DNA from 4 places in the Streptomyces sp. 2323.1 genome. Region 2 is predicted to be linked to each of the others. Evidence: riboswitches for the same ligand, from Rfam matches in the RefSeq annotation. Region 2 holds a riboswitch; each other region holds the start of a gene.
What was found. A riboswitch is a leader RNA that binds a small molecule or an ion and turns the genes downstream of it on or off. The one in region 2 is predicted to bind cobalamin.
Positions count from the first base shown of each region.

Region 1: another riboswitch for cobalamin. It lies ahead of CPH93_RS26875 (cobalamin biosynthesis protein); the one in region 2 lies ahead of CPH93_RS11060 (ribonucleoside-diphosphate reductase subunit alpha).
Region 3: another riboswitch for cobalamin. It lies ahead of cobN (cobaltochelatase subunit CobN); the one in region 2 lies ahead of CPH93_RS11060 (ribonucleoside-diphosphate reductase subunit alpha).
Region 4: another riboswitch for cobalamin. It lies ahead of metE (5-methyltetrahydropteroyltriglutamate--homocysteine S-methyltransferase); the one in region 2 lies ahead of CPH93_RS11060 (ribonucleoside-diphosphate reductase subunit alpha).

Region 1 is NZ_LT907981.1:6,238,720-6,246,122, forward strand. Features, by position in the region: gene CPH93_RS26865 (putative cobaltochelatase) at 1-831, opposite strand, end outside; gene CPH93_RS26870 (cobyric acid synthase) at 887-2,428, opposite strand; gene CPH93_RS26875 (cobalamin biosynthesis protein) at 2,763-3,833, opposite strand; cobalamin riboswitch at 4,008-4,160, opposite strand; gene CPH93_RS26880 (hypothetical protein) at 4,365-4,814, shown strand; gene CPH93_RS26885 (caspase family protein) at 4,820-7,403, shown strand, end outside.
Region 2 is NZ_LT907981.1:2,716,427-2,723,829, forward strand. Features, by position in the region: gene mctP (monocarboxylate uptake permease MctP) at 1-1,487, shown strand, start outside; gene CPH93_RS11055 (Uma2 family endonuclease) at 1,567-2,154, opposite strand; cobalamin riboswitch at 2,285-2,432, shown strand; gene CPH93_RS11060 (ribonucleoside-diphosphate reductase subunit alpha) at 2,593-5,010, shown strand; gene CPH93_RS11065 (ribonucleotide-diphosphate reductase subunit beta) at 5,010-6,065, shown strand; gene CPH93_RS11070 (transglycosylase domain-containing protein) at 6,165-7,403, shown strand, end outside.
Region 3 is NZ_LT907981.1:4,129,555-4,136,957, forward strand. Features, by position in the region: gene CPH93_RS17575 (precorrin-2 C(20)-methyltransferase) at 1-367, opposite strand, end outside; gene CPH93_RS17580 (precorrin-8X methylmutase) at 364-1,032, opposite strand; gene cobG (precorrin-3B synthase) at 1,029-2,423, opposite strand; cobalamin riboswitch at 2,527-2,687, shown strand; gene cobN (cobaltochelatase subunit CobN) at 2,722-6,324, shown strand; gene CPH93_RS17595 (DUF4097 family beta strand repeat-containing protein) at 6,399-7,130, opposite strand; gene CPH93_RS17600 (DUF1876 domain-containing protein) at 7,357-7,403, shown strand, end outside.
Region 4 is NZ_LT907981.1:1,631,835-1,639,237, reverse strand. Features, by position in the region: gene CPH93_RS06430 (phosphocholine-specific phospholipase C) at 1-665, shown strand, start outside; gene metE (5-methyltetrahydropteroyltriglutamate--homocysteine S-methyltransferase) at 750-3,074, opposite strand; cobalamin riboswitch at 3,234-3,450, opposite strand; gene CPH93_RS06420 (aldo/keto reductase) at 3,777-4,835, shown strand; gene CPH93_RS06415 (cupredoxin domain-containing protein) at 5,084-5,497, shown strand; gene CPH93_RS06410 (hypothetical protein) at 5,568-6,017, shown strand; gene CPH93_RS06405 (L,D-transpeptidase) at 6,045-7,193, opposite strand.

The DNA.
Region 1 (7,403 bases), 3.5 Mb from region 2:
CACCTCGAACGCGGCACAGGTCGCGGCGACCTGCCGCAGCGCCGCATCCCCCAGCGTCACGCCCGGCAGCAGCTCCCGCGCCGCGGCGATCCGCCGGCGCAGCTCGTCCTCCTCGGCCGCCCAGCGCGCCGCGAAACCGGCCGGATCGGCGTCGTACGCCAGCCGGCGCCGTACGACCTCCACCCGCAGGTCCGGCTCGCGCGAGGCGGCGACCTCGACCGTGAGCCCGAACCGGTCCAGCAACTGCGGCCGCAGCTCGCCCTCTTCGGGGTTCATCGTCCCGACGAGCAGGAAGCGCGCCGCGTGCCGTACCGAGACGCCTTCCCGCTCCACGTACGAGGCACCCATGGCGGCCGCGTCCAGCAGCAGGTCCACCAGGTGGTCGTGGAGCAGATTGACCTCGTCGACGTAGAGGATGCCGCGGTGGGCGTCCGCCAGCAGACCCGGCTCGAAGGCCTTCACGCCCTCCGACAGGGCCCGCTCGATGTCCAGCGCGCCGACCAGCCGGTCCTCGGAGGCGCCGACGGGCAGTTCGACCATCCGTGTCGGGCGTTCCTCGGCGGCGCCGGTGCCGTGCGGCCCGTCGGGGCAGCCGGGGTCGGGCGCGTCCGGGGCGCAGGCGAAGCGGCAGCCGCCGACCACGTCCACGGCCGGCATCAGCGCCGACAGCGCACGCACCGCGGTGCTCTTGGCGGTGCCCTTCTCGCCGCGGACCAGCACACCGCCGACCGCGGGGCTCACCGCGTTCAGCAGCAGCGCCAGCCGCAGGTCGTCCATGCCGACCACCGCGCTGAAGGGGTACTGCGGGGTCGTGTCGTGCGGGGTTGTCATGCTGTGTCGTCCTCCACGTCGCCGTCGAGCTCCGTATTCGTCCCTGGGGTACCCCTCATGGCGCCCCCGGAGGCACGAACGGCAGCCCGTCCGGTACCCCCTCCTCGATCAGCCGGAGCAGCGCGGCGGTGTCCGCGTGCTCCTCGATCAGATCGCCCAGCCGGTCCAGCTGCTCCTCGCGCAGGGCGGCGAAACAGGTGTCGGGGGCGGGCACGAAGGCCCGGCCGGCGTCCGCCGCGACCCGTCGCAGCAGGGCCCGGCGGAAGCCGTCGCTCTCCAGGGAGCCGTGCCAGTGCGTGCCCCATACGGAGCCGGCCCGGCACCCGTCCAGGAACTCTTCGTCCCCGCCGGTCACTTCGGCGACCCCGTGGTGGATCTCGTACCCCTCCACCGGCTCGCCCAGCGCCTCACCGGCCGGCCGCGCCAGCGTCTTCTCCGCCGCGAACCGCACCCGTACCGGCAGCAGCCCGAGCCCCTCGACGGTGCCCGCCTTCGACTCGACCTCGTCCTCGATGAGTTCGCCCAGCATCTGGAAGCCACCACAGATGCCCAGCACCGGCCGGCCCTCGGCGGCCCGCCGGGCGATCGCGTCCGCCAGCCCCCGCGCGCGCAGCCACTCCAGCGCCCGGACCGTGCCCCGGGTCCCCGGCAGCACCACCAGATCCGCGTCGGCCAGCTCCTCGGCCCGGTCCACGAACCGCACGACCACGCCGGGCTCCGCGGCCAGCGCGTCCACGTCCGTGAAGTTCGACATCAGCGGCACGGCGCAGACCGCCACCCGCAGCACCTCCGCGCCGTGCGGCGGCGCCACCACGCTCTCGCGCACCGCGCCGCGCAGCGACACCCTGAGGCCGTCCTCCTCGTCGATGCCCAGCCCGTGCGCGAAGGGCAGCACGCCCAGCGTCTGCCGTCCAGTGAGGCCGCGCAGCATCGCAAGGCCCGGCTCCAGCAGCGTCACATCGCCCCGGAACTTGTTGACGAGATACCCCGCGACCAGCGCCTGATCCTCCTTCGACAGCAGCGCGGTGGTGCCGAAGAAGGACGCGAACACCCCGCCGCGGTCGATGTCGCCGACCACGACGACCGGGATCCGGGCGGCCCGGGCGAGGCCCATGTTCACGATGTCGGTGCGCCGCAGATTGATCTCGGCGGGGCTGCCGGCGCCCTCGCAGATCACCGCGTCGTGCGTCCGCCGCAGCTCTGCCAGGCAGTCGGTGACGGTGCCGAGCAACTGCTCCTGGCGCCCGGCATGGTAGCCACGGGCACTGAGCTCACCCACCGGCTTCCCCAGCAGCACCACCTGGCTGCTGCGGTCGCTGCCCGGCTTGAGCAGCACCGGATTCATCAGCGCGGTCGGCTCCACCCGCGCCGCGGCGGCCTGCATCGCCTGGGCCCGCCCGATCTCCGCGCCCTCGCGCGTGACGAACGAATTCAGCGACATGTTCTGCGCCTTGAACGGTGCCACCCGGACGCCCTGGCGGGCCAGCCAGCGGCAGATCCCCGCCGTCACCACGCTCTTGCCGGCATCGGACGTCGTACCGGCCACCAACAGGCCACCACCGACCGCCCCGCCGGCTGCCTTCAACCGCCCGTTCACGGGGTCCTCCTCCTACGCCGGTGCTCCGGCTGTCTTGAGTCGTACGTGCGGCACTTCGAGTCTTTACGTCCGCCCGCCCCGCAAAGGCATTTCGGGTCTGTCCACCCGCCCACTCCTCGAAGGGACTTCGGGTCGCTACACCTGCCAACTCCCCGGAGGGACTTCGGGTCTGTCCACCTGCCAACTCCCCGGAGGGACTTCGGGTCTCTCCACCCACCCACTCCCCGGAGGCACTTCGGGTCACTACACCCGCCCACCCCCCGAAGGGGGGTGGGCGGCGGGGAAAAAGCAGGCGCCGGGGAAAAAGCAGGCAGCGAGGAAAAAACGGACGGCCTCATACCCGCCCCGCCCTACGCCCAAGCCCCACTCCAAGCCGCCGCCCCGCGCCCGCCCGAGCCGCCGCCCCCCGAGCCCCCGTCGCCCGCCCAGTACCGAACCCCGCCCTCAAAGCACCAAACCCCACCCGAGCCCCCACCGTCGCCACCAGCGCCCACACACTCACCCGCCGCGAGAGCCGCACCGCCCGCTCGATGTCGGACACCGCGACCGGCCGCGCCCCGCCGTTGAGCACCGGACGGTGTTCCACCCGCCCGCCGTACGCCAGAGTGCCGCCCAGCCGTACGCCCAGCGCGCCCGCGAACGATGCCTCCACGGGGCCCGCGTTGGGGCTCGGGTGGGCGCCGCCGTCCGCCCGCCAGGCCCGCAGCGCGGTGCGCCGGCCGGGGCCCGCGAGGACGGTGAGGGCGGCGGTCAGCCGGGAGCCGGGCCAGCCGGCGAGATCGTCGAGCCGGGCCGCGGCCCAGCCGAAACGGCGGTAGCGCGGGGACTTGTGCCCCACCATCGCGTCGAGGGTGTTCACCGCCCGGAACGCCACCAGCCCGGGCACTCCGCCCAGCGCACCCCATACCAGGGCACCCACCACCGCGTCCGAGGTGTTCTCGGCGACCGACTCCACCACCGCACGCGCCATCTGCGGCCCGTCCAGCGCCTGCGGGTCACGTCCGCACAGATGCGGCAGCCGCTCGCGCGCGACCTCCAGGTCACCCGCCGCCAGCGCCCCGCCGACGGCCCGGGCCTCCCGGCCGAGCGAGGTGCCGCCCAGTACGGCCCACACCGTCGCCGCGGTCAGCGCGACCCCGGCGGAGCCGCGCAGCGGGGACGGCGATGGCGCGGCGCCCCGTACGGCGCGCACCAGCAGCGCGGCACCGGCCGCGGCACCGCCCGCACACAGCAGGGCATGGGCCGCCCCGTATCCGCGGTGGTCGCGCCACAGCCGGCGCTCGACGGCGGCCGCGGCCCGGCCGAAGGCGGCCACCGGATGGCCGCGCCGGGGATCCGCCGCGATCAGGTCGCCGAGGAAGCCGAGAGCCGCGCCGCACGCATATCCCGCGTGTTCGCCGCGCATCGGGTCAGACCGCCGCTAGGGCGTGTCCACAACATTCCGCCCAGCCCGCGGCGCCTCGCCCTACACTTCGAAGGGGCCCTGCAGCAGCGGGCAGTGGAGCTCTAGACGGGCAGCCGGGCATGGCGGTATGTCCTCACTCAGGGTCCGCGCCCTGGCTCGACGTGACGGCGACATGAGTCTCCTGGCTCCCCGGATCGGCGAGTCCTCCGGCCTTCCAGCCCTGCGCGTACGCCGTCCGGCGTCCGCGAGATGGACCGTGGCCTTCACTGGAGGAACCCTCCCCGGTGACAGTGGCGGGACCGCGCCGGATTCGCACCGGACTTCCTCAGCTGTCGCCGAATGGCTCGGGCAGTCCACCACGCCCCGCGAATGCCCGTCAACTCACCCTTGACCTGCGACGCTGCCCCGTGGCATGGGCTGTGGTGCACGCCACAGCGTGGTGGCCGGATCACAGACGGTTGCCTGCGCCCCTGATTCCACGTCACTATCGGGAGCACGGCGGCGATGGGGCCGCCGGAAGGGGGCCGGGGGATGCCGCAGCGCGCTGACCGTCACGAGATCCGCATCAGGATCACGGGCACCAACAATCCCGATCAGGACATCGAGGACCTCAAGTCCTGGCTGGAGCGCGAGCCGTGGCTGGCCCGGCGGCAGTACGACTGGGCGCTGCGGCCCCGCCCGGCGGACGCGCACGACGACGGCGACGCCCCGCGCGACATGGCCGTCGGCGTCGACGATCTGGTCCTGGTCATCGTCGGGGCGGTCGCCGCCGAGATCACCAAGAGCCTCAGCATCGCCCTCAAGGAGTGGCTGCGCCGCCGCCGGGAGGAGCGGGACACCGGCGAACGGCCCGCCGTCGCGGTCGGGGCCGGCGCCGGCGGCCTGCGCGCACTGGCAGACGAGGGCCCGGGCGTCCCGGCGCCCGAACCCCCCGATCCCGGCCGCCCGGACGACGGAAGCGGCAGCACCGCCGGGGACTGAGCCGGATGTCCGAATACGACGCGCGGGGCAAGGTCAACCGGGCGCTGTTGATCTGTGTCGACGACTACCGTCATCTGCGCCCGCTCCCCGCGGTGAAGGACAACGCCCAGGAACTCGAACGCGCCCTGCTCGCCCCCGGCGCCGACCTGTTCACTCGGGGCGAGGTCGTCGTTTGCCGCCCGCAGGAGCCGTGGGAGGTGGAACAGGCGCTGGACACCGTCACCCAGGAGGCGCGCGGACTGCTGCTGGTCTACTTCTCCGGCCACGGCCGGGTGGGCCGGGACGGCGGCAATCTGCAGCTGATGGTCGGCGCCTCGGAACGGCGTCACAAGACCGTCTCCTGGCAGGACATGGTGCTGTCCTACCTCGACAACGCCCGGGCCGACCGGATCGTGATCATCCTGGAGTGCTGCTACGCCGGGAACGCGGGGGAGGCCTTCCACAACTGCCGCAAGCCCATGTCGCTGCTGATGGCCGCGCAGCCCAACCGCCGGATCTTCAGCGGCGAGGAGCCCACCGGGGGCAGTGTCTTCACCCGTGCCGTCCGCCAGACCCTGGAACAGGGCTTACCCGGCAGGCGGTGCGTCACCTTCGAGGACCTCGTCCGGGTGCTGCGGGAACAACTCGCCGCGGAACGGACCCCGATGGGCGACATCTGGGAACCGCGGTCGGCGAAGCAGAACACCGTCGACGACGTCATCCTGTCCTTCGCCACCCCCGAGATACGGCCCCCGACCCCGCTGCGGATCCGGCTGCGCCGCCGGTTGAAGTCCTCCTTCCAGCACTGGCTCAGGATCCTGCTGGTGTCGGCGATCATCCTCGTCCCGGCCGCCGCGGGCCTCGTCGTGCTGAACCTCCCGAACGCCGACGCGCCCTGCCCGCCCGCCCTCGAACTGCGCCTGCTGACCGCTCCCGAGGCCGAACCCGCCCTGCGCCAGGCCGCCTTCGACTACGAGATGTCCGGCGCCAACCTGCGGCCCCTCAGCGGCGAGGGCGACCTCCCCGACGGCTGCCGGCGCGCCCAGATCACCGTGTACTCCGCGGCCAAGGACCAGGTCGACCAGGGCTTCGCGGCCGCCGACCGCTGGCAGGGCGAGGCCCGCGGCACCGGCAAGGGCCGCCCGGCCGACAGGGGCGTCGACCCCCTCAACCGTCCCGGCCCGCAGCCCGACATCTGGATACCGGAATCCACCGCCGACTACTACGAGGCCCGTCGCGGCATGCCGGCCACGGGATCCCCGGCGACCCTCCACTACGGCGACCCGGTCGCCTACACCCCCCTGGTCGTCGGCATCCCCGCGAACCGGCGGCTGGACGACGTCGAACCGGGCGGCGCCTCCTGGCCGGAGCTGCTCACCGGCACCGACCACGCGCATCGCGACCTGAAGCTCCTGCGGCCCAGCCCCGTACTGTCCGGCACCGGACTGCTGCACACCATCGGCCTCTACCTCGCCCACGGCGGCCCGGGCGCCGCCTCGCCGTACGGCCCCGATCCCGACCCCGCGCTCGCCCGCACCGCCGAGGACCGGCTCTCCGCCCCGGGCAGCCAGTACGCCGGCAGCACCGAACTCCTGTGTTCACTGCGGCCCGACGCCGCTGCCTCCGGCGCCGTCGACCGCACCAGGTCCGCGCCGCTGGTGTCGGAGAAGTCCCTGGCCGACTACAACCTCGGGCGGGCCATCGGCAGTTGCCCCGCCCTGAGTTCCGCGCTGCCCGTGCACGACCGCTACGTCGCCTACTACCCCGAGAACGTCCCCGCCCTCGACCATCCCCTCATCCGCGTCGACTGGCGCGGCACCACCGACGCCACCCCGCGGCGGGCCGCCGTGGCCCGCTTCGCCACCTGGCTGCGCGACCCGGACGGCGGTCAGCGCACCCTGGGCGCGCAGGGCTACCGCGGAGTGGACCACCACACCCCGGGTGCCGGCTCACCGCTCAGCGACAGCCGCGCGGACGTCAACCGCGACAGCCGGGTCTCCCGTTACACGGCCGGCGCCGACCAGGTGGCCCGGGTACTGGACGGCTACGACAAGGCACAGAAGTCCAGCCAGGTGCTGATCCTCATGGACACCTCCACCTCCATGGCGGACGGCGGCAAACTCCCGGTCGCCCTGAGCGCGGCCGGCCGCGCCCTGGAGATGGCCGGCGCCCGGCACACCTACGGCCTGTGGGCCTTCCCGGACCGTGCGCACCCCGACGACCGCGCGGCGGTGCGTGAGCTGGTCCCGCTCGGCAGCGACGACCCGGCCCGCGGCAAGGCCGCACTGGACCGGGTCGCGGGCGGTGAACTCGTCGATCACGGCGCCGCGATGGAGGAGGCACTGACCCGCGCGGTCCGCACCATGAAGAAGTCCACCGCCCCCAACAAGGCCATCGTGCTCCTCCTCGACGAGGACGACGGCACGGGCGGCCGCGCGGCGAGCGTCGACCGCACCCTCGGCACCCTCGTCGGGGAGGGGCCCGAGGTGCCCATCCTGGCCCTGGTGCTGGGCAAGTCCGGCTGCGACAGCTTCGCCCTGCGGCAACTGGCCGGGGCCTCCCACGGCCAGTGCGTACCCGGCGGCCCGCAGGCCGTCGACACCCTGGCCG
Region 2 (7,403 bases):
CCTGGGTGACGTGGTTCCTGCTCGGCGGCGACCTCTACACCGCGTACACCTTCGTGGCCGTTCCGGCGGCGATCTACGCGGCGGGGGCGGCCGGCTTCTTCGCCGTGCCGTACACGATCCTGGTCTACCCGCTCATCTTCACCTTCCTCCCGCGCCTGTGGTCGGTCTCGCACAAGCACGGCTACGTCACCACCTCCGACTTCGTGCGCGGCCGCTTCGGCTCCAAGGGCCTGTCGCTGGCCGTGGCGCTCACCGGCATCCTCGCCACGATGCCGTACATCGCGCTGCAACTGGTCGGTATCCAGGCCGTCCTGGACGTGCTGGGCATCGGCGGCGGCGAACACACCAACTGGTTCGTCAAGGACCTGCCGCTGCTGATCGCGTTCGCCGTGCTGGCCGCGTACACCTACTCCTCGGGGCTGCGGGCGCCCGCGCTGATCGCGTTCGTCAAGGACGGGCTGATCTATCTCGTCATCGCCGTGGCGATCATCTACATCCCGATCAAGCTGGGCGGCTTCGACGCGATCTTCCACTCGGCCGGCAAGGCGCTGTCCCAGCCCGGACCCGTCCCCGGCAAGCCACGCGGCGAGCTGACCAGCGGGCCCAACGCCCAATGGGCGTATGCCACCTTGGCGCTCGGCTCGGCCCTGGCGCTCTTCATGTACCCGCACTCGATCACCGCGACGCTGTCCTCGCGCAGCCGCAATGTGATCCGCCGCAACACCACCATCCTGCCGCTCTACTCCCTGATGCTGGGGCTGCTGGCGCTGCTGGGCTTCATGGCGATCAAGGCCGGCACGGACATCCAGGGCAACCCCCAGCTGGCCATCCCGCAGCTCTTCGAGGACATGTTCCCGAGCTGGTTCACCGGCGTCGCGTTCGCCGCGATCGGCATCGGCGCGCTGGTGCCCGCGGCCATCATGTCGATCGCCGCGGCCAACCTCTTCACCCGCAACGTCTACAAGGACTTCCTCAAGCCGGACGCCACGCCCGCGCAGGAGCACAAGGTCGCCAAGCTCGTCTCGCTGCTGGTGAAGGTCGGCGCGCTGGTCTTCGTGCTCACCATGGACAAGACCGTCGCCATCAACTTCCAGCTGCTGGGCGGGATCTGGATCCTGCAGACCATGCCGTCGCTGGTCGGCGGCCTGTTCACCCGCTGGTTCCACCGCTGGGCGCTGCTGGCCGGCTGGGCGGTCGGCATGCTCTACGGCACGCTCGCGGCGTACGGCGTGGCCAGCCCGACCCAGGCGCACTTCGGCGGCTCCAGCAAGGAGATCCCCGGCATCGGTGAGATCGGCTACATCGGTCTGACCGCCTTCGTCCTGAACGTCGTGGTGTCGGTCGTGCTGACCGTCGTCCTGAAGGCCGTCAACGCACCCGAGGGCACCGACGAGACCAGCCCCGCGGACTACACGGCGGACGCGGGCGACAAGGGCGTCGTCGTCGAGCTGCCGCCGGCGACGGCGGGGGCGCCGGCGGGGCACTGAGCCACCGGCCGACCGGCTTCCGACATCGGGCCGTCGCGTTCCCTTCGGGGGGCGCGGCGGCCCGTTGCCGTGTGCGGGGTCAGTTCACCCAGTCCTTCAGCTGCTCGGTTTCCAGGGTGATGCCGACGGGGGCGGGGAGGTGGAGCGACTTGCCGTACGAGACGGTGTGCATGACCTCGTAGCGCCCGCCATCGGGCTCGCTGTGGACCGAAACCTGACAGGCTTCCCGGTCGACCAACAGATAGAGCGGGATGCCGGTCTCCGCGTACACACGAGGTTTCTCCACCCGATCACGCTGATCGGTGTCCGAGTCATGGGAGGTCACCTCGACGACCATGAGCACCGGGTCAGGAGCGGCCCATGCCCCCTGGCCCGCGAAGGCGCCACTGGGGACGAGTTCGGCATCAGGACGGGCGCGGCCGCCACGGTGTGCCTGCACCTTGAGTCCCTGGTCCGGATGGAGCCGCAGCTCGGGGCGCGCCTGAACACAGATACGCGTCAGCCACTCCATGATGCGACCGTGGTCCCGGTCCGGTACGGCCTTGCTCCTGATCTTCCCGTCGATGAACTCCAGCCGCGCGCCCCGCTCCAGGCGGGCGAATATCCGGGCCGCCTCTTCGAAATGCTCGGTCTCCATGATGTGCGGCTGGTCGGCGAGCGCGGTCAAGGAGCCCCCTCCTTCTTGCCCCAGCAGCGCCGAGAACGTGGAACCGACGATAGCCGAGGCCACTGACAGACACTGTGTGATCACTCACGACACACTAGATGTGGGGGTGCACTTGAGGGGCCACCACCACATGTATGCTCGTCCTCGCTGTCGCCGCAGGGGAATCCGGTGCGAATCCGGAACTGTCCCGCAACGGTGTCAAGGCGCGCTTCCCCGGCCGAACATCGGCCCCGACGCACGCCCGGAGTCCGAAGACCTGCCGACGGTACGACCGCACCGCCATGGGTGTGGACGTCGATACGTCCGGGCCCCGAGGGCTGGGCCGGTGGACGCCGCGTGGTGAGCCCGCGCACTCCTGACCGTGTCGGGGTGCCGCATGCCCGCGTGCGCCCGTCGTGCCCGCCCTCCCGGCCCCCGCCGAGTGAGGGAGAGCATCACGTGACCATCGCGCCAACGGAGCCCGCGTCAGACGCCGAGGTCGTGCCGCCTGCGGTGGCCACGCCTGCCGCTGGTGCCGAGGACGGCCCGGGCGTCGCCCTGCTGCGCACCCTGACCGAACTGACCGAGGACCTGACCGCGACCGACCCCGGCAAGGTGGCCGCCGCCGCCCTGCGCGGCCGGCACGCGGGCTCCGATGAGGCCGAACTGCGGTCGCTGGCCACCGATGCCGCGGCCGGCCTGATCGGTGACGAGCCGCAGTACTCCAAGCTCGCCGCGCGGCTGCTCACCCTCGCCGTCGCCGAGGAGGCCGCCGGCCAGGGCGCCGTCTCGTTCTCCGCCTCGGTCGCGACCGGTCACCGCGAGGGCCTGATCGCCGACGAGACCGCGGAGTTCGTGCGGGCCCACGCGGCCCGCCTGGACGCGCTGGTCGAGCGGGCCCTGGCCGACGGCGCCGACGACCGCTTCGGCTACTTCGGGCTGCGCACCCTGCACTCGCGCTATCTGCTGCGCCACCCCACCACCCGTCAGGTCATCGAGACGCCCCAGCACTTCCTGCTGCGGGTGGCCTGCGGCCTCGCGGAGGACCACAGCGAGCGCGCGCTGGACGACGTCGCCGAGCTCTACCGCCTCACCAGCTCGCTGTCCTACCTGCCCTCCTCCCCCACCCTCTTCAACTCCGGCACCCGCCACCCGCAGATGTCGTCCTGCTATCTGCTGGACTCCCCGCTGGACGAGCTGGACTCGATCTACGACCGCTACCACCAGGTCGCGCGGCTGTCCAAGCACGCCGGCGGCATCGGGCTGTCGTACTCCCGCATCCGCGCCCGCGGTTCGCTGATCCGCGGCACCAACGGGCACTCCAACGGCATCGTGCCGTTCCTGCGCACGCTGGACGCCTCGGTCGCGGCCGTGAACCAGGGCGGCCGGCGCAAGGGCGCCGCCTGTGTCTACCTGGAGACCTGGCACGCGGACATCGAGGAGTTCCTGGAGCTGCGCGACAACACCGGTGAGGAGGCCCGCCGTACCCACAACCTGAACATCGCGCACTGGATCCCGGACGAGTTCATGCGCCGGGTCGAGGCGGACGCCGACTGGTCGCTGTTCTCCCCCGCGGACGCCCCGGAGCTGGTGGACCTGTGGGGCGAGCAGTTCGACGCCGCCTACCGCCGGGCCGAGGCCGAGGGCCGCGCGGTCAAGCAGATCCCGGCGCGGGTGCTGTACTCCCGGATGATGCGCACCCTGGCGCAGACCGGCAACGGCTGGATGACGTTCAAGGACGCCGCCAACCGCACCGCCAACCAGACCGCCGAGCCCGGCCAGGTCGTGCACTCCTCCAACCTGTGCACGGAGATCCTGGAGGTGACGAACGACGGGGAGACCGCGGTCTGCAACCTGGGGTCGGTCAACCTCGCCGCCCACCTCGGCGACAACGGTGAGATGGACTGGGAGCGGCTGGACGCGACCGTCCGCACCGCCGTCACCTTCCTCGACCGCGTCGTGGACATCAACTTCTACCCGACCGAGCAGGCCGGGGCCTCCAACTCCCGCTGGCGGCCGGTGGGCCTGGGCCTGATGGGCCTGCAGGACGTCTTCTTCCGGCTGCGGCTGCCCTTCGACTCGCCCGAGGCGCAGGAGCTGTCCACCCGGATCTCCGAGCGGATCATGCTCGCCGCGTACGAGGCGTCCGCCGACCTCGCCGAGCGGCACGGCCCGCACCCGGCCTGGTCCGCGACCCGCACCGCCCGCGGAGTGCTGCACCCCGACCACTACCCGAACGCCGAGCCGCGCTGGGCCGACCGCTGGGCGGCGCTGCGCAGCCGGATCGCCCTGACCGGCATGCGCAACTCCCTGCTGCTGGCGATCGCGCCGACCGCGACCATCGCCTCCATCGCGGGCGTGTACGAGTGCATCGAGCCGCAGGTCTCCAACCTCTTCAAGCGCGAGACGCTGTCCGGGGAGTTCCTCCAGGTCAACGCCTATCTGATCGAGGAGCTCAAGGCGCTGGGCCTGTGGGACGCCCGGACCCGCGACGCGCTGCGCGAGGCCAACGGCTCGGTGCAGGACGTCGCATGGATCCCCGAGGAGATCCGGGCGCTGTACCGCACCGCCTGGGAGATCCCGCAGCGCGCCCTGGTCGACATGGCCGCGGCCCGTACGCCGTACCTGGACCAGAGCCAGTCGCTGAACCTCTTCATGGCGTCGCCGACCATCGGCAAGCTCAGCTCGATGTACGCCTACGCGTGGAAGCGCGGCATCAAGACGACGTACTACCTGCGCTCCCGGCCGGCGACCCGGATCGCCCAGTCCGCGCGCGGCACCGCCGCCGCGAGCGCCCCCGTCCCGCAGCAGGCCACCGACCCCGAGGCGGTCGCCTGCTCCCTGGAAAACCCCGAGTCCTGCGAGGCCTGCCAATAATGACCACCGCACCTGAAACCAACGCCGCGGCAGCGCACACCGCCACCACCGGCGAGAAGAACCTCCTGGACCCGGGCTTCGAGCTGACCCTGCGGCCCATGCGGTACCCGGAGTTCTACGACCGCTACCGGGACGCCATCAAGAACACCTGGACCGTGGAGGAGGTCGACCTCCACTCCGACGTCGCCGATCTCGCCAAGCTCTCGCCGGGCGAGCAGCACATGATCGGACGGCTGGTGGCGTTCTTCGCGACCGGTGACTCGATCGTCGCCAACAACCTGGTGCTGACGCTCTACAAGCACATCAACTCCCCCGAGGCACGGCTGTACCTGAGCCGTCAGCTCTTCGAGGAGGCGGTGCACGTCCAGTTCTATCTGACGCTGCTGGACACCTACCTCCCCGACCCGGACGACCGCGCCGCCGCCTTCGCCGCGGTGGAGAACATCCCGTCCATCCGGGAGAAGGCCGAATTCTGCTTCAAGTGGATGGACTCGGTCGAGAGCATCGACCGGCTGGAGTCCCGGGCCGACCGGCGCCGCTTCCTGCTGAATCTGATCTGCTTCGCGGCCTGCATCGAGGGGCTGTTCTTCTACGGCGCCTTTGCATACGTGTACTGGTTCCGCTCGCGCGGTCTGCTGCACGGGCTGGCCACCGGCACCAACTGGGTCTTCCGCGACGAGTCCATGCACATGGAGTTCGCGTTCTCGGTGGTGGACACCGTCCGCCAGGAGGAGCCGGACCTGTTCGACGACAAGCTGGAGCAGCAGGTCACCGAGATGCTCAAGGAGGCCGTCGAGGCCGAGCTGCAGTTCGGGCGCGACCTGTGCGGTGACGGCCTGCCGGGCATGAACACCGCGTCGATGCGCGAGTACCTCCAGTGCGTCGCCGACCAGCGGCTGCAGCGGCTGGGCTTCGCGCCGGTCTACGGATCGGAGAACCCGTTCTCCTTCATGGAGTTGCAGAACGTCCAGGAGCTGACCAACTTCTTCGAGCGCCGGGCCTCCGCCTACCAGGTCGCGGTCGAGGGCTCGGTCTCCTTCGACGACGATTTCTAGAAGACGTACCGCGACGCCCCTTCGCCCCGGTCACCCGCTGTTTGTGAGCGTTCTGTTACCTCGGCAACCGGAACCGGTGGCCACCACATCTATGCGGGCATGAAGGGCACGAAGGGGCGTCGTCGGTTCATCGACTATCCGCGTCAGGGACGGGAAGGTCTGCGCCGTTGGCTGCCGTCATGGAGACAGTGGCTGAGCGCCGTCGCGCTCGGCGTGGCCGGCCTGGCGGGACTGTTAGCAGTCGTGTACGCAAAGGTCGACATACCGAGTGAGAATGCGCTCGCCGGCCAGGAGGCAACCGTCTATTACTGGGCGGACGGCAGCCAGATGGTGAGCGTGGGTGCCGTCAACCGGCAGAACGTCACCCTCGACAAGGTGCCCGACTCCGTCGAGAATTCCGTGATTTCGGCGGAGAACGCCACCTTCTACAGTGACCCCGGAGTCTCACTCCAGGGCATCGGCCGGGCCCTGGTCACCATGGTGTCGGGCGGGGACACCCAGGGCGGTTCCACCATCACCCAGCAGTTCGTGAAGAACACCTATCTCTCGCAGGACCAGACGGTCACCCGCAAGGTGAAGGAATTCGTCATCGCGCTGAAGGTGAGCAACCAGAAGTCGAAGCGGGAAATACTGCGCGGCTATCTGAACACCAGCTGGTTCGGCCGCGGTTCGTACGGAATCCAGGCGGCCGCCCATGCGTATTACGGCATCGACGCCGCGAAGCTGAACCCCAGTCAGGGCGCGCTGCTGGCGGCCCTGCTGAAGGGCTCCGAGCAGTACGACCCGGGGCTGAGCAAGGCCAATCACGCGCGCGCGGTGGCCCGCTGGAAGTGGATACTCGACCGGCAGGTCGACACCGGGAAGATGAGTGCACAGGAGCGGGCCAAATACCGCACCTTCCCCGAGCCCCGCGCACTGTCGAAACCCACGAGCCAGGCCGGCCAGACCGGCTATCTCGTCGATGTCGCCAATAAGTTCATCAAGGCCGACACCGGCCTGACCGACAAGGACCTGGCACGCGGCGGATACCGCATCCACACCACGTTCGACAAAAAGCGCACCCGCCGCCTGGAAAAGGCCGTCACCGACGTGCGCCGCGACACCATCGATCCGAAACGGCGCACGGCCGACAAGTTCGTGGAATTCGGCGCGGCCTCGGTACGTCCCAAGGACGGCGCCATCGTCGCGCTCTACGGCGGTGCGGACGCCACCAAGCACTTCAGCAACAACGCGGACACCACGGCGGTCCCGGTCGGGTCCGCCTTCAAGCCGTTCGTGCTGGCGGCCGCGCTCCAGCAGCAGGTCGACGAGCCGTCCGCCGCGTGGGACGGCACGCCG
Region 3 (7,403 bases), 1.4 Mb from region 2:
AGATGACGGCGACGGTGCGGCCGGCGTCGAGGTGGGCGGCGAGGCGGGCCGCCGCGGCCTCGTAGAACTCGTCCAGCGCGCCCCGGTAGCCGCCGGGATGGTCGGTCGACTCGGTGGTGACCGGGTAGACCAGCGCCTCCTCGATGTGGTCGGCGCGCAGGTGCTCGGCGGCGATCGCGCGCGCGATGGAGCGTCCGTGCCGGGCGCTGTGGTACGCGATGACGTCGGCCTCGCCGATGACCTGTACGGCCCGCACGGTCATCAGGGACGGGTCGCCGGGGCCGAGCCCGACGCCGTAGAGACGGCCGGGGGCGGCCGCCCGCCGGGTGCCGTCGTTGCCGGGTGCCTGCTGCTCGCTCACGCTCATTCTTCCTCGCTCGCCAGGGCGTTGATCGCGGCGGCGGCCATGGCGCTGCCGCCCCGGCGCCCGCGCACCACCAGGTGGTCCAGCTTCGACGGATGGGCGATCAGCGCGTCCTTGGACTCCGCGGCGCCGATGAAGCCGACGGGTATGCCGATGACGGCGGCCGGGCGGGGCGCCCCTTCCTCGATCATCTCCAGGAACCGGAAGAGGGCGGTGGGGGCGTTGCCGAACGCCACCACGGCACCGTCCATCCGGTCCCGCCACAGCTCCAGGGCGGCGGCGCTGCGGGTCGTCCCCATCCGGGCGGCCAGGTCCGCGACCGACGGGTCGGCGAGGGTGCACAGCACCTCGTTGTCCGCCGGCAGCCGCTTGCGGGTGACGCCGCTGGCGACCATGTTGGCGTCGCAGAGGATCGGGGCGCCGGCGCGCAGCGCGGCGCGGGCGCTCGCCACGACGCCGGGGGTGAAGGCCAGATCGCGTACCAGGTCGACCATGCCGCAGGCGTGGATCATGCGGACCGTGACCTGGCTGACGTCGGCGGGCAGCCCGCCGAGGTCCGCCTCGGCGCGGATGGTGGCGAAGGACTGGCGATAGATCGCCGCACCGTCCTTCTCGTAGTCGAACGCGGTCACTGTGGCCTCGGGGTTGTCGGTTGTGGGCTGGCTCATGGGGTGTGGCTTCGGCCTGGTGGGGCCGGGTGCTGCGGGGGTGGTGCCGGGGGCGCCGGGGCGTCGTCGGGGGCCGGTGCGGGCTCCGGCCGGACGACCGCCACCCGGTAGCCCTCCCCTGTTGCCCGCACATCCACCCATGCGCCGTGGGGGTGGCCGCAGCGGCGTTCGCAGCCGGACCAGTGGACGGGCAGGCCGTCCGGTACGGCGAGGGCGTCGGGGACGCGGGCGCCCGTGGCGACGGCGGCCGCGGCGTCGGTGCGGACGTCGGTGAGGGACTTGGCGCAGCCGGGGCGTCCGGTGCAGGCGCCGAGGCGGTGCCAGGGGGAGTCCGGGTCGGTGATCAGGCCGGAGGCGGCCAGCGCGGACAGCCGGGAGGCGGCGGTGCCGGCCGGCAGCCCGGGGACGACGATGCCACGCCAGGGGGTCAGCCGCAGCGCGCCGCAGCCGTCGTCGGCGGCGACGGCGCTCAGCAGACGCCACTGGGCGACCGTCAGCCGGCCCAGCGGCGCCAGGACGCAGAGCGAGGCCGTGCCGTCGGGGCCGTCGATGATGCCGGGGGCCGAGGAGTCCGGGGAGGGCGAGGGGAGGGGTGCCGGTGGCTGCGTCACATATGTGGGGGTGATGCCGGTTTCGTGTAGGTGTGCCGCCACCTCCCGGGCCGTCAGCCGCTGTTCGGCGGGCAGTTCACGGACCCGCCAGGCGCCGCTGCCGCTCGCCTCGGCGGCGGTCAGGAAGGCCTCGGCGGCGGCGAGCGCGGCGCGCGGGGCGTCCGGGCCGGCGATCCGCAGCGCCGCCGGATCGTCGCCGACCCGCAGCAGCGCGGTGCCCCCGGACCCGGCGGACTCCCCGGCCCGGTCCGCTTCTGCGACCAAGCTCACATCCCCGCCGAGGCCCGCCACATCGCCCCGCCCGTCGTCCAGGACGAAGAGGAAACGGCCCGAGAGGGCGGTCGCCCGCTCACTCGTGCAGAGGAGTTCATCCAGCTCACGGGCCCACCGGCGCACATCAGCAGGGGTGTTGCGGTCGAGTCCGGCCAAGGGGGAGGCGAGGATGTTGCGGATGCGTTCGTGGCGTGCGGAGGGCAGCAGTCCGGCGTCGCGCAGCAGGGCGGCCAGCTCGGCGCCGCAGCCGTCGGGCAGGCCGCGGAGCTCCGCGTTGCCGCGTGAGGTCAGGGAGAGGTGGCCGTCGCCGAGGCGGTCGGCGGCGTCGGCCAGCGCCTTTGCCTGACGCACCGTCAAGTCACCGGCAGGCAGCCGCACTCGGGCTAGGTACCCGTCGGCGGCGGAGTGCAGCCGCAGCGCTCCCGGGCAGGCGTCACCGCGGTCCCGTATGGGCGGTTCGGCCCCTTGGGGGCGTATCGAGGGGGAGGGCGGCATGGCGGCGAGCATACCTACGACGGTGCACGCCGGAACCGTGCCCCGGACCCCCTCGCGGCCACCCCGGGCCGCCCGTCGCAAAGGCCCGCTTACCTCCCCCGGGTCCAGCCCTTACTATGCAGGTCGGTGGGTCGGCTGATCCGCCGGACGCCAGCGACGGCGTGGGGTCGTGGACCCCAGGGAGGAAGCCCGGTGCAAATCCGGCGCGGTCCCGCCACTGTGAACCCGGCAGGTGCCGGGTGAGTCAGGAACTCCCGCCGTCCATACGACCACCCGGGGCGCGGACACCCCGAGGAAGGCCTGCGCTCGCATGCTTCTGCTGCTGTCGACCTCCGACACCGATCTGCTCAGCGCCCGCGCGGCCACGGGCCCGGTGCCGTACCGTCTCGCCAACCCCGCCCGCCTCGACGTCGCCGAGCTGCCGGCCCTGCTGGAGGGCGTGGACCTCGTCGTCGTACGCCTCCTGGGCGGCATCCGCGCCTGGCAGGAGGGCCTGGACCTGCTGCTCGCCGAGGACCAGCACCGCCCCGTCGTCGTGCTCACCGGTGAACAGGCCCCCGACGCTCAGCTCATGGAGCAGTCCACGGTCCCGGTGGGCATCGCGGCCGAGGCGCACGCCTACCTCGCGCACGGCGGCCCCGCCAACCTCGACCAGCTCGCCCGCTTCCTCTCCGACACGGTGCTGCTGACCGGCCACGGCTTCGAGCCGCCGGCGCCCGCCCCGTCCTGGGGGCCGCTGGAGTGGGACTCCCGCAACGACAGCGGCCCGCTGATCGCGGTGCTCTACTACCGCGCCCACCACATGAGCGGCAACACCGGCTTCGTCCGCACCCTGTGCGAGCAGATCGAGGCGGCCGGCGGCCGGGCCCTGCCCCTTTTCGTCGCCTCCCTGCGCGCTCCCGAGCCGGAGCTGATCGAGGCCCTGGGGGCCGCCGACGCGCTGGTCACCACGGTCCTCGCCGCGGGTGGCAGCAAGCCGGCGGACGCCTCGGCCGGCGGGGACGACGAGGCCTGGGACGCCGGTGCGCTGGCCGCGCTCGACGTCCCGATCCTCCAGGCCCTGTGCCTGACCGGGCCGCGGAGCGCCTGGGAGGAGAACGACGAGGGCCTCTCCCCGCTGGACGCCGCCTCGCAGATCGCGGTCCCCGAGTTCGACGGCCGGCTGATCACCGTCCCGTTCTCCTTCAAGGAGGTCGACGAGGACGGTCTGCCGGTGTACGTCGCCGACCCCGAGCGCGCCGCCCGGGTCGCCGGGATCGCCGTGCGCCATGCCCGGCTGCGCCACATCCCGGCCGCCGAGAAGCGCCTCGCGCTGGTGCTGTCCGCGTACCCGACCAAGCACTCCCGGATCGGCAACGCGGTCGGCCTGGACACCCCGGCCAGCGCCGTCGCACTGCTGCGCCGCCTGCAGGCCGACGGCTACGACTTCGGCACCGAAGAGGTCCCCGGCCTGGTGTCCGGCGACGGCGACGAGCTGATCTACGCCCTCATCGAGGCCGGCGGCCACGACCAGGAGTGGCTCACCGAGGAGCAGCTCGCCCGCAACCCGGTCCGGATCCCGGCCGCCGACTACAAGCGCTGGTACGCCACCCTCCCGCAGGAACTCCGCGACTCCGTCGAGGAGCACTGGGGGCCGCCGCCCGGCGAGATGTTCGTCGACCGCAGCCGCAACCCCGAGGGCGACATCGTGCTGGCCGCCCTGCGCCGCGGCAATCTGCTGATCCTCATCCAGCCGCCGCGTGGCTTCGGCGAGAACCCGATCGCGATCTACCACGACCCCGATCTGCCGCCCTCGCACCACTACTTGGCGGCCTACCGCTGGATCGCGGCCTCCGCCGACGACGGCGGTTTCGGCGCCGACGCCATGGTCCACCTGGGCAAGCACGGCAACCTGGAGTGGCTGCCCGGCAAGAACGCCGGGCTGTCCGCCGCCTGCGGCCCGGACGCCGCCCTCGGCGACCTCCCCCTCGTCTACCCCTTCCTGGTCAACGACCCCGGCGAGGGCACCCAGGCCAAGCGCCGGGTGCACGCCACCCTCGTCGACCACCTCGTCCCGCCGATGGCCCGCGCCGAGTCCTACGGCGACATCGCGCGCCTGGAGCAGCTGCTCGACGAGTACGCGGCCATCTCCGCCATGGACCCGGCCAAGCTGCCCGCGATCCGCGCCCAGATCTGGACGCTGATCCAGGCCGCCAAGCTCGACCACGACCTGGGCCTGGACGAACGCCCCGACGACGACGGCTTCGACGACTTCCTGCTGCACGTCGACGGCTGGCTGTGCGAGGTCAAGGACGCCCAGATCCGCGACGGACTGCACGTCCTGGGCGGGGCGCCGACCGGCGAGGCGCGGGTGAACCTCGTGCTGTCGATCCTGCGCGCCCGGCAGATCTGGGGCGGCCGGTCCGCGCTGCCCGGTCTGCGCGAGGCGCTCGGCCTGGACGAGTCCGCGGCCACCCGTACCACCGCCGACGCGGCCGAGGACACCGCCCGCGGCCTGGTGCAGGCGATGGAGGACGCGGACTGGGACCCGGCGGCGGTGGCCGGTGTGGCCGCGGGCCACCCGTCCGCGGTCGCCGACATCCTCGATTTCGCCGCCCGCGAGGTCGTGCCGCGGCTGGCCGCCACCACCGATGAGATCGACCACGCGGTGCACGCGCTGAACGGCGGTTTCGTGCCGGCCGGCCCGTCCGGCTCCCCGCTGCGCGGCCTGGTCAACGTGCTGCCGACGGGCCGTAACTTCTACTCCGTCGACCCGAAGGCCGTCCCCTCCCGCCTCGCCTGGGAGACCGGCCAGGCCCTCGCCGACTCCCTGCTGGAGCGCTACCGCAGCGACAACGGCGACTGGCCGCAGTCGGTCGGCCTGTCCCTGTGGGGCACCAGCGCGATGCGCACCAGCGGCGACGACGTGGCCGAGGCCCTCGCGCTGCTGGGTGTCCGCCCCCTCTGGGACGACGCCTCGCGCCGGGTCAACGGCCTGGAGCCGATCCCGCTCGCCGAGCTGGGCCGCCCCCGCATCGACGTCACGCTGCGCATCTCGGGCTTCTTCCGCGATGCCTTCCCGCACGTCATCGGCCTCCTCGACGACGCGGTACGGCTCGTGGCCGGTCTGGACGAGCCCGCGGAGTCCAACTTCGTCCGGGCCCACGCCCAGGCCGACCTGGCCGCGCACGGCGACGAGCGGCGCGCCACCACCCGCATCTTCGGCTCCCGCCCGGGGACGTACGGCGCGGGCCTGCTCCAGCTGATCGACTCCCGCGACTGGCGCACCGACGCCGACCTCGCCGAGGTGTACACCGTCTGGGGCGGCTACGCCTACGGCCGCGGCCTCGAAGGCCGCCCGGCCCGGGAGGAGATGGAGACCGCCTACAAGCGCATCGCGGTCGCCGCCAAGAACACCGACACCCGCGAGCACGACATCGCGGACTCCGACGACTACTTCCAGTACCACGGCGGGATGGTCGCCACCGTCAAGGCGCTCAAGGGCAAGGCGCCCGAGGCGTACATCGGTGACTCGACCCGGCCCGAGACGGTCCGCACCCGCACCCTGGTCGAGGAGACCTCGCGGGTCTTCCGCGCCCGGGTGGTCAACCCCCGCTGGATCGAGGCGATGCGCCGTCACGGCTACAAGGGCGCCTTCGAACTCGCCGCCACGGTGGACTACTTGTTCGGCTATGACGCCACCACCGGCGTGGTCGCCGACTGGATGTACGACAAGCTCGCCCAGGCCTACGTCCTGGACCCGGAGAACCGCGCGTTCCTCCAGGAGGCCAACCCCTGGGCCCTGCACGGCATCGCCGAGCGCCTCCTGGAGGCCGAGTCCCGCGGGATGTGGGAGAAGCCGGACGCCGCGACGCTGGCGGCGCTGCGGGAGGCGTTCCTGGAGACCGAAGGGGAGCTGGAGGGCGAGGACTGACCCGGGCGCGGGGCCGCCCCGGCCGGGGGGCCGGGGCGACCCCGTACCCGCCCGCCGGCCCAACGGCCCCGGTGTCAGGCGGACTTCGCGGTGATGTCCCCGTTGCTGGTGGTCAGGTCCAGGCGGTAGCGCCCCGCCGGGTCCTGGACGACGCCGAGGTGCTTGTCGCCGTTGCTGGTCTCCGCGGACACGCGGTAGTGGGCCTTCGGCACCGTCACCGTGATGCTGCCGTTGGACGTCTTCGCCCGGACGCTCTGTGCGGTGGCCGGGGTGAGGTCGATCGCCCCGTTGGAGGTCTCGGCCGCGATCTGCCGGCCGGACAGCCCGTGTCCGGTGATCGCGCCGTCGGTCGTCGTGGCGTCGATCGGGCCGGTGACGCCGTCCAGGTCGATCCCCCCGTTGCTGGTGGTCACCTGCACCGCGCCGACGCCGGACAGGTCGATCCCCCCGTCCGCGGTCTCCCCGCTCACCGGGAGGCCCGCGGGTACCTGGACCGTGTAGTCCACCGTGCAGTGCTCGCCACAGCCGCCGAGCACCAGCACCCCGTCCTCGATCCGGTGGGTGGCGCCCTGCGGCCGGTCGCCGTGGTACGTCACCGACCGGTGTACCGAGACCGCGCCGCCGCCCTTGCCGCCGTGGACGGTGAGGCCCCCCGAGGTGTTGTCCAGCCGGATCGACGTGATCTTCTTCGCGACCTCGGCGTCGTCCCGGAAGGTCTTGCCGGGCACCAGTCCGCAGGCGCTGAGGCCGCACATCCCGATGCCGGCCGTCGCGACGACGGCGGTGAAGCGGACCCGCATGCGCATGAATTCCCCCGGAAGTGGTCGGTAGTTGGTCCGGCGGGCGGTGCGCCCGTCCAGTGCCCGACGTGAGGCTAGAGCGGCGGGACACGGCCCCACCATGGGGAAAACCCCCTGATCATGGTGCGGATCGCCCCAGGTACCGCCCCAGGTGCGGCCGGTGGTGGCCGGTGCGACGATTTGTGTGGGGGCGGTTCATGTGCTGCTTGGGGGGCGTACGAGGAGGCTTCCGGTGACCGGCACGAAGACATGGAACGCCGAGATCAGCATCACCGAGAT
Region 4 (7,403 bases), 1.1 Mb from region 2:
GCTACCGGCCGCCGGACAAGGACCGGCACGACAGCTACGTGCCGAAGCCGCCCGCCAACCCCGTCCTGCCCAAGCAGGAGCCGGGCTCCCGGCCGTCCCGCCCGCTGCCGTACGCGCCGCTCGTCGACGGGTCCGGCACGCCCTCCACGGGGCGCTACACCCTCACCTTCAAGAGCGGTGACAAGGCCGGTGCCTGCTTCACCGTCACCGCGGGCAACCGCACCGACGGCCCCTGGACGTACACCACGGAGGCCGGCAAGAAGATCTCCGACACCTGGAACACCTCGTACTCCAAGGGCGGCTACGACCTGTCGGTCTACGGCCCGAACGGCTTCCTGCGCACCTTCAAGGGCGACGGCAAGAAGGCCGGCCCCGAGGTGACCGCCCGCCACGACGCGACCGCCGGCCGCCTCGTCCTCACCCTGACCAACCACGGCAGCACCGACTGCCACCTCACCGTCACCAACGCCTACGGCGGGGCGACCGAGACCTACCCCGTCCGCGCCGGAGCCACCGTCACCAAGCCGCTCGACCTGCGCGCCAGCAAGCGCTGGTACGACCTGTCGGTCACCTCCGACTCGGACAAGACCTTCCTGCGCCGGTTCGCCGGCCACGTCGAGAACGGTGAGCCGGGCGTCAGCGACCCGGCGATCATCACCGGCTGAACGGGCGGCGCGGGCACGTCCCGCCGCCATGGCAACGGGGCACCCGCCGGATACGGCGGGTGCCCCGTTCTCGGGCCGTGCGGCTCAGGAGGCCGCGTCGGGCAGTTCGGCGCGGACCCCGCGGGCCGCCGCGACCAGGTTCTCCAGTGCGGTGCGCACCTCGGGCCAGCCGCGGGTCTTGAGGCCGCAGTCCGGGTTGACCCACAGCCGCTCGGCCGGAATGGCCTCAAGTCCCTTGTGCAGAAGGGCTGTTGCCTCGTGTGTGCCGGGCACGCGCGGGGAGTGGATGTCGTAGACGCCCGGCCCCACCTCGCGCGGATAGCCGGCCGTGGCGAGCTCCGCGGCGACCTGCATGTGGGAGCGGGCCGCCTCCAGGCTGATGACGTCGGCGTCGAGGTCGTCGATGGCACGGAGGATGTCGCCGAACTCCGCGTAGCACATATGGGTGTGGATCTGGGTGTCCGGACGGACCCCGCCGGTGGTGAGGCGGAACGCCTCGGTGGCCCAGGCCAGATATTCCGCATGGCCGGCGCGCCGCAGCGGCAGCGTCTCCCGCAGCGCCGGCTCGTCGACCTGGATCACCGAAGTCCCGGCCGCCTCAAGGTCGTTGACCTCGTCGCGCAGGGCGAGCGCCACCTGGCGGGCGGTGTCCGCGAGCGGCTGGTCGTCGCGTACGAAGGACCAGGCGAGCATGGTGACCGGCCCGGTGAGCATGCCCTTGACCGGGCGGTCGGTGAGCGACTGGGCGTACTGCGTCCAGCGCACCGTCATCGGCTCGGGGCGGGAGATGTCCCCGGCCAGGATCGGCGGGCGGACACAGCGGGTGCCGTAGGACTGCACCCAGCCGTGCTGGGTGGCGAGATAGCCGGTCAGCTGCTCGGCGAAGTACTGGACCATGTCATTGCGCTCGGGCTCCCCGTGCACCAGGACATCGAGACCGGCCTTCTCCTGGAAGGCGAGGACCTCGCGGATCTCGGCCGCGATGCGCTCGTCGTAGGCGGCGGCATCGATCCGCCCGGCCCGCAGCGCGGCACGGGCGCCGCGCAGCTGGTCGGTCTGCGGGAACGAGCCGATGGTCGTGGTCGGCAGCAGCGGCAGTCCGAGGTGGGCGCGCTGGGCGGCGGCCCGCTCGGCGTACGGTACCGAGCGGCGGCCGTCGGCGCCGGTGACGGCCGCGGCCCGGGCCCGTACCGCCGGGTCATGGGTGAGCTGCGAACGGGAGCGGGCCGCCAGGTCGGCCCGGTTGGCGGCGAGTTCGGCGGCGATCGCGCCGGTGCCCCGGCTCAGACCCCGCGCCAGCGTCACGACCTCGGCGGTCTTCTGCCGGGCGAAGGCCAGCCAGCGGGCGAGCTGCGGGTCGATCTCCCGCTCCATACCGACGTCCAGCGGGACGTGCAGCAGCGAGCAGGACGACGACACATCGACCCGCTCGGCCAGACCGAGCAGCGTCCCCAGGGTGGCCAGCGACTTCTCGAAGTCGTTGAGCCACACATTGCGGCCGTCGACGACCCCGGCGACCAGCCGCTTGCCGGGCAGTCCGCCGGCCGCCGCGAGATCGGCGAGGTTGCCGGCCGCGGCGCCGGTGAAGTCCAGCGCCAGGCCCTCGACGGGCGCCTTGGCCAGCACCGGCAGCGCCTCGCCCAGCCGGTCGAAGTACGAGGCGACCAGCAGCTGCGGGCGGTCGGTGAGCGCACCGAGGCCGCGGTAGGCGCGGGCCGCGGCGTCGAGTTCGGCGGGGGAGCGGTCCTGCACCAGGGCCGGTTCGTCCAGCTGCACCCAGCGGGCGCCGGCCGCCCGCAGGTCGGCGAGCACCTCGGCGTAGACGGGCAGCAGCCGGTCCAGCAGCGTCAGCGGGTCGAAGCCGGCCGCGACACCGGGCGCGGGCTTGGCCAGCAGAAGGTAGCTGACCGGACCGACCAGCACCGGGCGGGCGGTGAGGCCGAGCGCGAGCGCCTCCCGCAGTTCGGTCACCTGCTTGACGGAGTCCGCGGCGAAGACCGTGTCCGGACCCAACTCCGGGACCAGGTAGTGGTAGTTGGTGTCGAACCACTTGGTCATCTCCAGCGGCGCCACGTCCTGGGTGCCGCGGGCCATCGCGAAGTAGCCGTCCAGCTTGTCGGCGGCCACCGCGGCGCGGTGCCGGGCCGGGATCGCCCCCACCATCACGGTGGTGTCCAGGACGTGGTCGTAGTACGAGAAGTCGCCGGTCGGCACCTCGTGGACACCGGCCTCGGCGAGCTGCTGCCAAGTGGCGCGGCGCAGTGCGGCGGCGGTGCTCCCCAGGGCGTCGGCGCTGACGCTGCCCTTCCAGTAGCCCTCGACGGCCTTCTTCAGTTCCCGGTGCGGTCCCTGACGGGGGTAGCCGTGCACGGTGGCGCGGGCGGCCGCGGCGGCGGATGTGCTGGTCACGGAACTCTCCTTCGCGAGTATGACTCCATGGACCCCGGGACGGGTCGAGAGCGCGAAGGGACGGCGAACCGGGCGGGCCGCGGCGCCAACTGGCCGTCCGTGCCCGCCTGAGGTGTCCGCCGACCTGCCCTCGAGGTCACCGAGATCGCCCCGTGCACCGGTCGCACGGGGGCACTGGCAGGTCTTCGGACTCGTGGGCACATCCGCCGAGGCGGACATCTACTGGCCGTCGCTTCCCAGACCCGGCCGGGCCCAGTGCGTATGACGGCGGTCGTTCCCACTCACCGCTGCGGGGCAGTCCCGGAATTCCACCGGGTTCCCTCTTGCGACGCGCCTGCCTGGCGGGCAGGGCGAACCAGTTGCACCCGCCACCCTAGGGCATGTCCGCAAAGTCCCGCCTGGCCCGCGACGCCTGGCACGCACGCTCGCTGCGTTGTCGGGTCGTCCACGTAGGCCCACTACGAGGACGACCCTCCGCCTTGCGATCGCACGCACCAGACGCCGCGGGCCCCGCCCTGCGGGCGGACGACGGGACTTTGCGGACATGCCCTAGGCGCTGCCGCCCCGATCGGACACCGGCTCCCGGACTCCCGCGCGTGACATGGGCCACCGGCCCGCCGCTGTGCGTTTGCCCTGGAGCGCACTCCAGCTCCTAGCGTGGGCGCAGGACCTGACCACCTGTGGCTGAACTAAGGGGACATCGTGCGCTACACACTGTTCGGCAGGACCGGCCTGCGGGTGAGCGAGCTGAGCCTGGGGACCATGACCATCGGCGGCGACCGGGGCTGGGGCACCGACAAGGACACCAGCAGCCGGATCCTGGACGCCTATGCGGACGCGGGCGGCAACTTCATCGACACCGCCAACAACTACACCGAAGGCTCCTCGGAGCGGATCCTGGGGGAGCTGCTCGAAGGCCGCCGGGACAACTTCGTACTGGCCACCAAATACACCTGCGCGACCCGCAAGGGCGATGTGAACGCCGGGGGCAACCACCGCAAGAACCTGGTCCGTTCGGTGGAGGCCAGCCTGGAGCGGCTGCGCACCGACCACGTCGATGTGCTGTGGGTGCACGCACGGGACCACTTCACGCCCGTGGAGGAGGTCATGCGGGCGCTCGACGACATGGTGCGGTCGGGAAAGGTGCTCCATGTCGGCGTCTCGGACTGGCCGGCCTGGGAGATCGCCCAGGCCAACACCCTCGCCGAGCTGCGCGGCTGGACCGCGTTCGCGGGCTCGCAGCTGCGCTACAACCTGCTGGAGCGGACGCCGGAGCGGGAACTGCTGCCGCAGGCCCGCGCCTTCGATCTGGCCGTACTGGCCTGGGCACCGCTCGCGGCCGGCAAGCTCACCGGCAAGTATCGCCGCGGCGAGACCGGCCGGCTGGCCGGCAACGCCGCCGACGACGCCCCCGACCACCAGGCGGAGGAGACCATCACCGCGGTGCTGGAGGTCGCCGAGCAGGGCGGCTGGAGCCCGGCGCAGGTGGCGCTGGCGTGGCTGCGCAGCCGGCCCGGCACCGTCATCCCGATCATCGGCGCCACCAAGGAGAGCCAGCTCCGCGACAATCTCGGCGCGGTCGAGGTCACGCTCGACGCCGATGCGCTGGCGCGGCTCGACCGGACCAGCGCGGTGCCGCTCGGTTTCCCGCACGACTTCCTGCGGGAACCGCGGGTCGTCGAGAACGTCTACGGCGACCGGTGGGACCGGATCGAGGACCGGCGTTCCACCTATCGCCGGACGGTCGGCGGGATCGGGTGACCGGGCGGCGGATCCGCTGACGGGCCGGCGGGCGGGATCCTGACCGGCCGCCTGCCGCCGTCTCTTCCTGCACCCCCGCCGCCCCCTGCGAGACCGCCCGTCTTCCCGCCCCGCTCGCCCGCCCGGCAGGCGGCCGGTTACGCCGAACGCCGCCGCCCGGATGGCCGGGCGGCGGCGTCTGCTGTCTATTGAGTCAGGAGGTGGCCCGCCCGGGGCCGGAGCGGACGGACCGAGGAGAAGGACGCCCGATGAGGAGAACCGCCGGCCCGGCCGTCGCCGTGGCCACCGTCGCGATGTGTGCCATGGGCCTCGGCGGCTGTACGAATACCGGCGAGGGCACCGCCCCGGCCCGGTCCCGTACGCCCACCGCGGCGACGGTGACCGCGGGGCCGACCAGCGCGGCCCCGGCCGCCGCCCGCCTGACCATCAAGGACTTCGCCTTCAAGCCGGCCGCGCTGTCCGTGCGGCCGGGCGGCACGGTCACCGTGGTCAACGAGGACTCCACCACCCACACCGTGACGGCCAACGCCGCCAAGGCCTTCGACACCGGCAGCATCGGGCCGGGCCGGACCGTCACCTTCAAGGCTCCGGCCAAGGCCGGCAGCTACCCCTTCCGCTGCACGATCCACCCGTACATGAAGGGCGCGCTCACCGTCCGCTGACCGCCTGACCGCCTGACCGCCTGACCGCCTGACCGCCTGACCGCCGCTCACCATGAGGCTGGGAGATGCCGTGGCACCAGACAGCTCCGTACCGGAGCGCGGGCGGGCCCGCCGGGTCGCCCGCGGCATCGCGCGGGCGCTCGCGGCGGCCGGGCTGGCCGTGGACGCCGTTGTCCATGCCCGGGTCGCCGCGCAGTACGACGCGGTCACCGCGACCATCGGCCAGGGCACGCTCTTCCGCGTCGAAGCCGTCCTCGCCGCAATAGTCGCCGTGCTGGTGCTGGTCTGGCGCCGTCCGGCGGCCGACATCCTGGCCTGGCTGGTCGCCACGGGCGGCCTCGCGCTGCTGCTCCTGTACACCTACGTGGACGTCGGCACGCTGGGGCCGGTGCCGAACATGTACGAACCGGCCTGGAGCGGCGACAAGAAAATCGCCGCCCTCGCCCAGGCCGTCGCCGTCCTGGCCACCGTCTTCCTGCTGTCCACCCGCGCCCGGCCGCCGGGCAGACACCGCAGATGAGCCTGCGCCGCCCGGGTCAGTGCCGCGTCAGTGGTTGAGCGCGCTGCGCTGCTGCCACTGCTGCCAGCTCTCCTGCCAGACCTCCAGGCCGTTGCCGACATCGGTCTTGGCGGTGCTGCTGGTGCCCTTCACCTCGACCGTGGAGCCGATCGGGAGGAAGTCGTAGGCCTTCTTGGCGTCCGAGGTGGTCATGCCGAAGCAGCCGTGGCTGTTGTTCTCCACACCGATCGACTTGTTCCACGGGGCGGAGTGCAGGAAGGTCCCGGACGCGGTGAGGTGGGTGACCCACTTGGAGGGCAGCGACCACTTGTCGCCGTAGCCGATGGTGGAGGAGTCCATCGTCTCGTCCGCGTTCTTGCTGCGGACGGTGTGCACCCCGCCGCGGGTCGGGGCCTCCGGGGAGCCCGCGGAGCCGCGGATGGTGCCGACGCTCTTGCCGTTCTCGTACATCGTCATGGTGTGCGACGGGACATCGATGACGGCCTTGCGGTCGGCGCCGATGGTGAATCCGAAGTTGTAGTCCCGGGCGAACCAGCCGCCGTCCGTGCCGGAGTTGATCCCGGACAGCGCGCCCTTCACGGAGACCTTGGTGCCGGTCGGCCAGTAGTCCTTGGGGCGCCAGTCGATCCGGTCCTTGCCGGAGTAGTCCTTGACCCAGCCCCAGGCTCCCTGGACCTTCGGCTGGGTGGTGACGGTCAGCGCCTTCTCGATATCGGCGCGCCGGTCCTTGGCTATCGGCTGGTCGAAGAGGATCGAGACCGGCATTCCGGTGCCCACGGTCTGGCCGCCGCTCGGGGTGTTGGTGAGCTTGTTGACCTTGTCGGCCTGCTGCGTGGTGAAGACCGAGGTGCCGGAGGACTCCTTGCCCTTGGCCGACTTCGCCTTGGTGCGCACGGTGTAGGTGGTCTTCGGCGCGACCGTGCCGTCCGAGGCCCATGACGTGCCGTCACCGGTGAGCCGCCCGCCGACCTTGCCGCCCTTGTCGGTCTTCACCTCGACCGAGGTGAGCTTTCCGCCGTCGGCCCGCACGGATATCCGCGAACCGAGCTTGGCCGACTTGGTTCCGGCGGCCGGGGTGACGGTCACCTTGGTCGGCGGCTCGTCCGCCTTCGATGCGTCAGTACCCGGCCCGCACGCACTCAACAGTGCGGCCGCCGCGGTCAGGGCGGGTATCAACCGGGCAGAGTGGCGGCGTGATGCGGCGTGCACGGGGGTCCCTCCAAAGCAGAACAGCTGACAGTGGCGGAGCCCGGCCCTGCGGCGTCACCGTTCAGGGCTGTCACTGCACCCGCCGCATATGCAGAGGGTGTGGCTGCTGAGGTGGTTGTCCGATGCACCTGATTATTAGGACACAGTTCGATATCGGGTCAGCTGGGTAGACGCGAG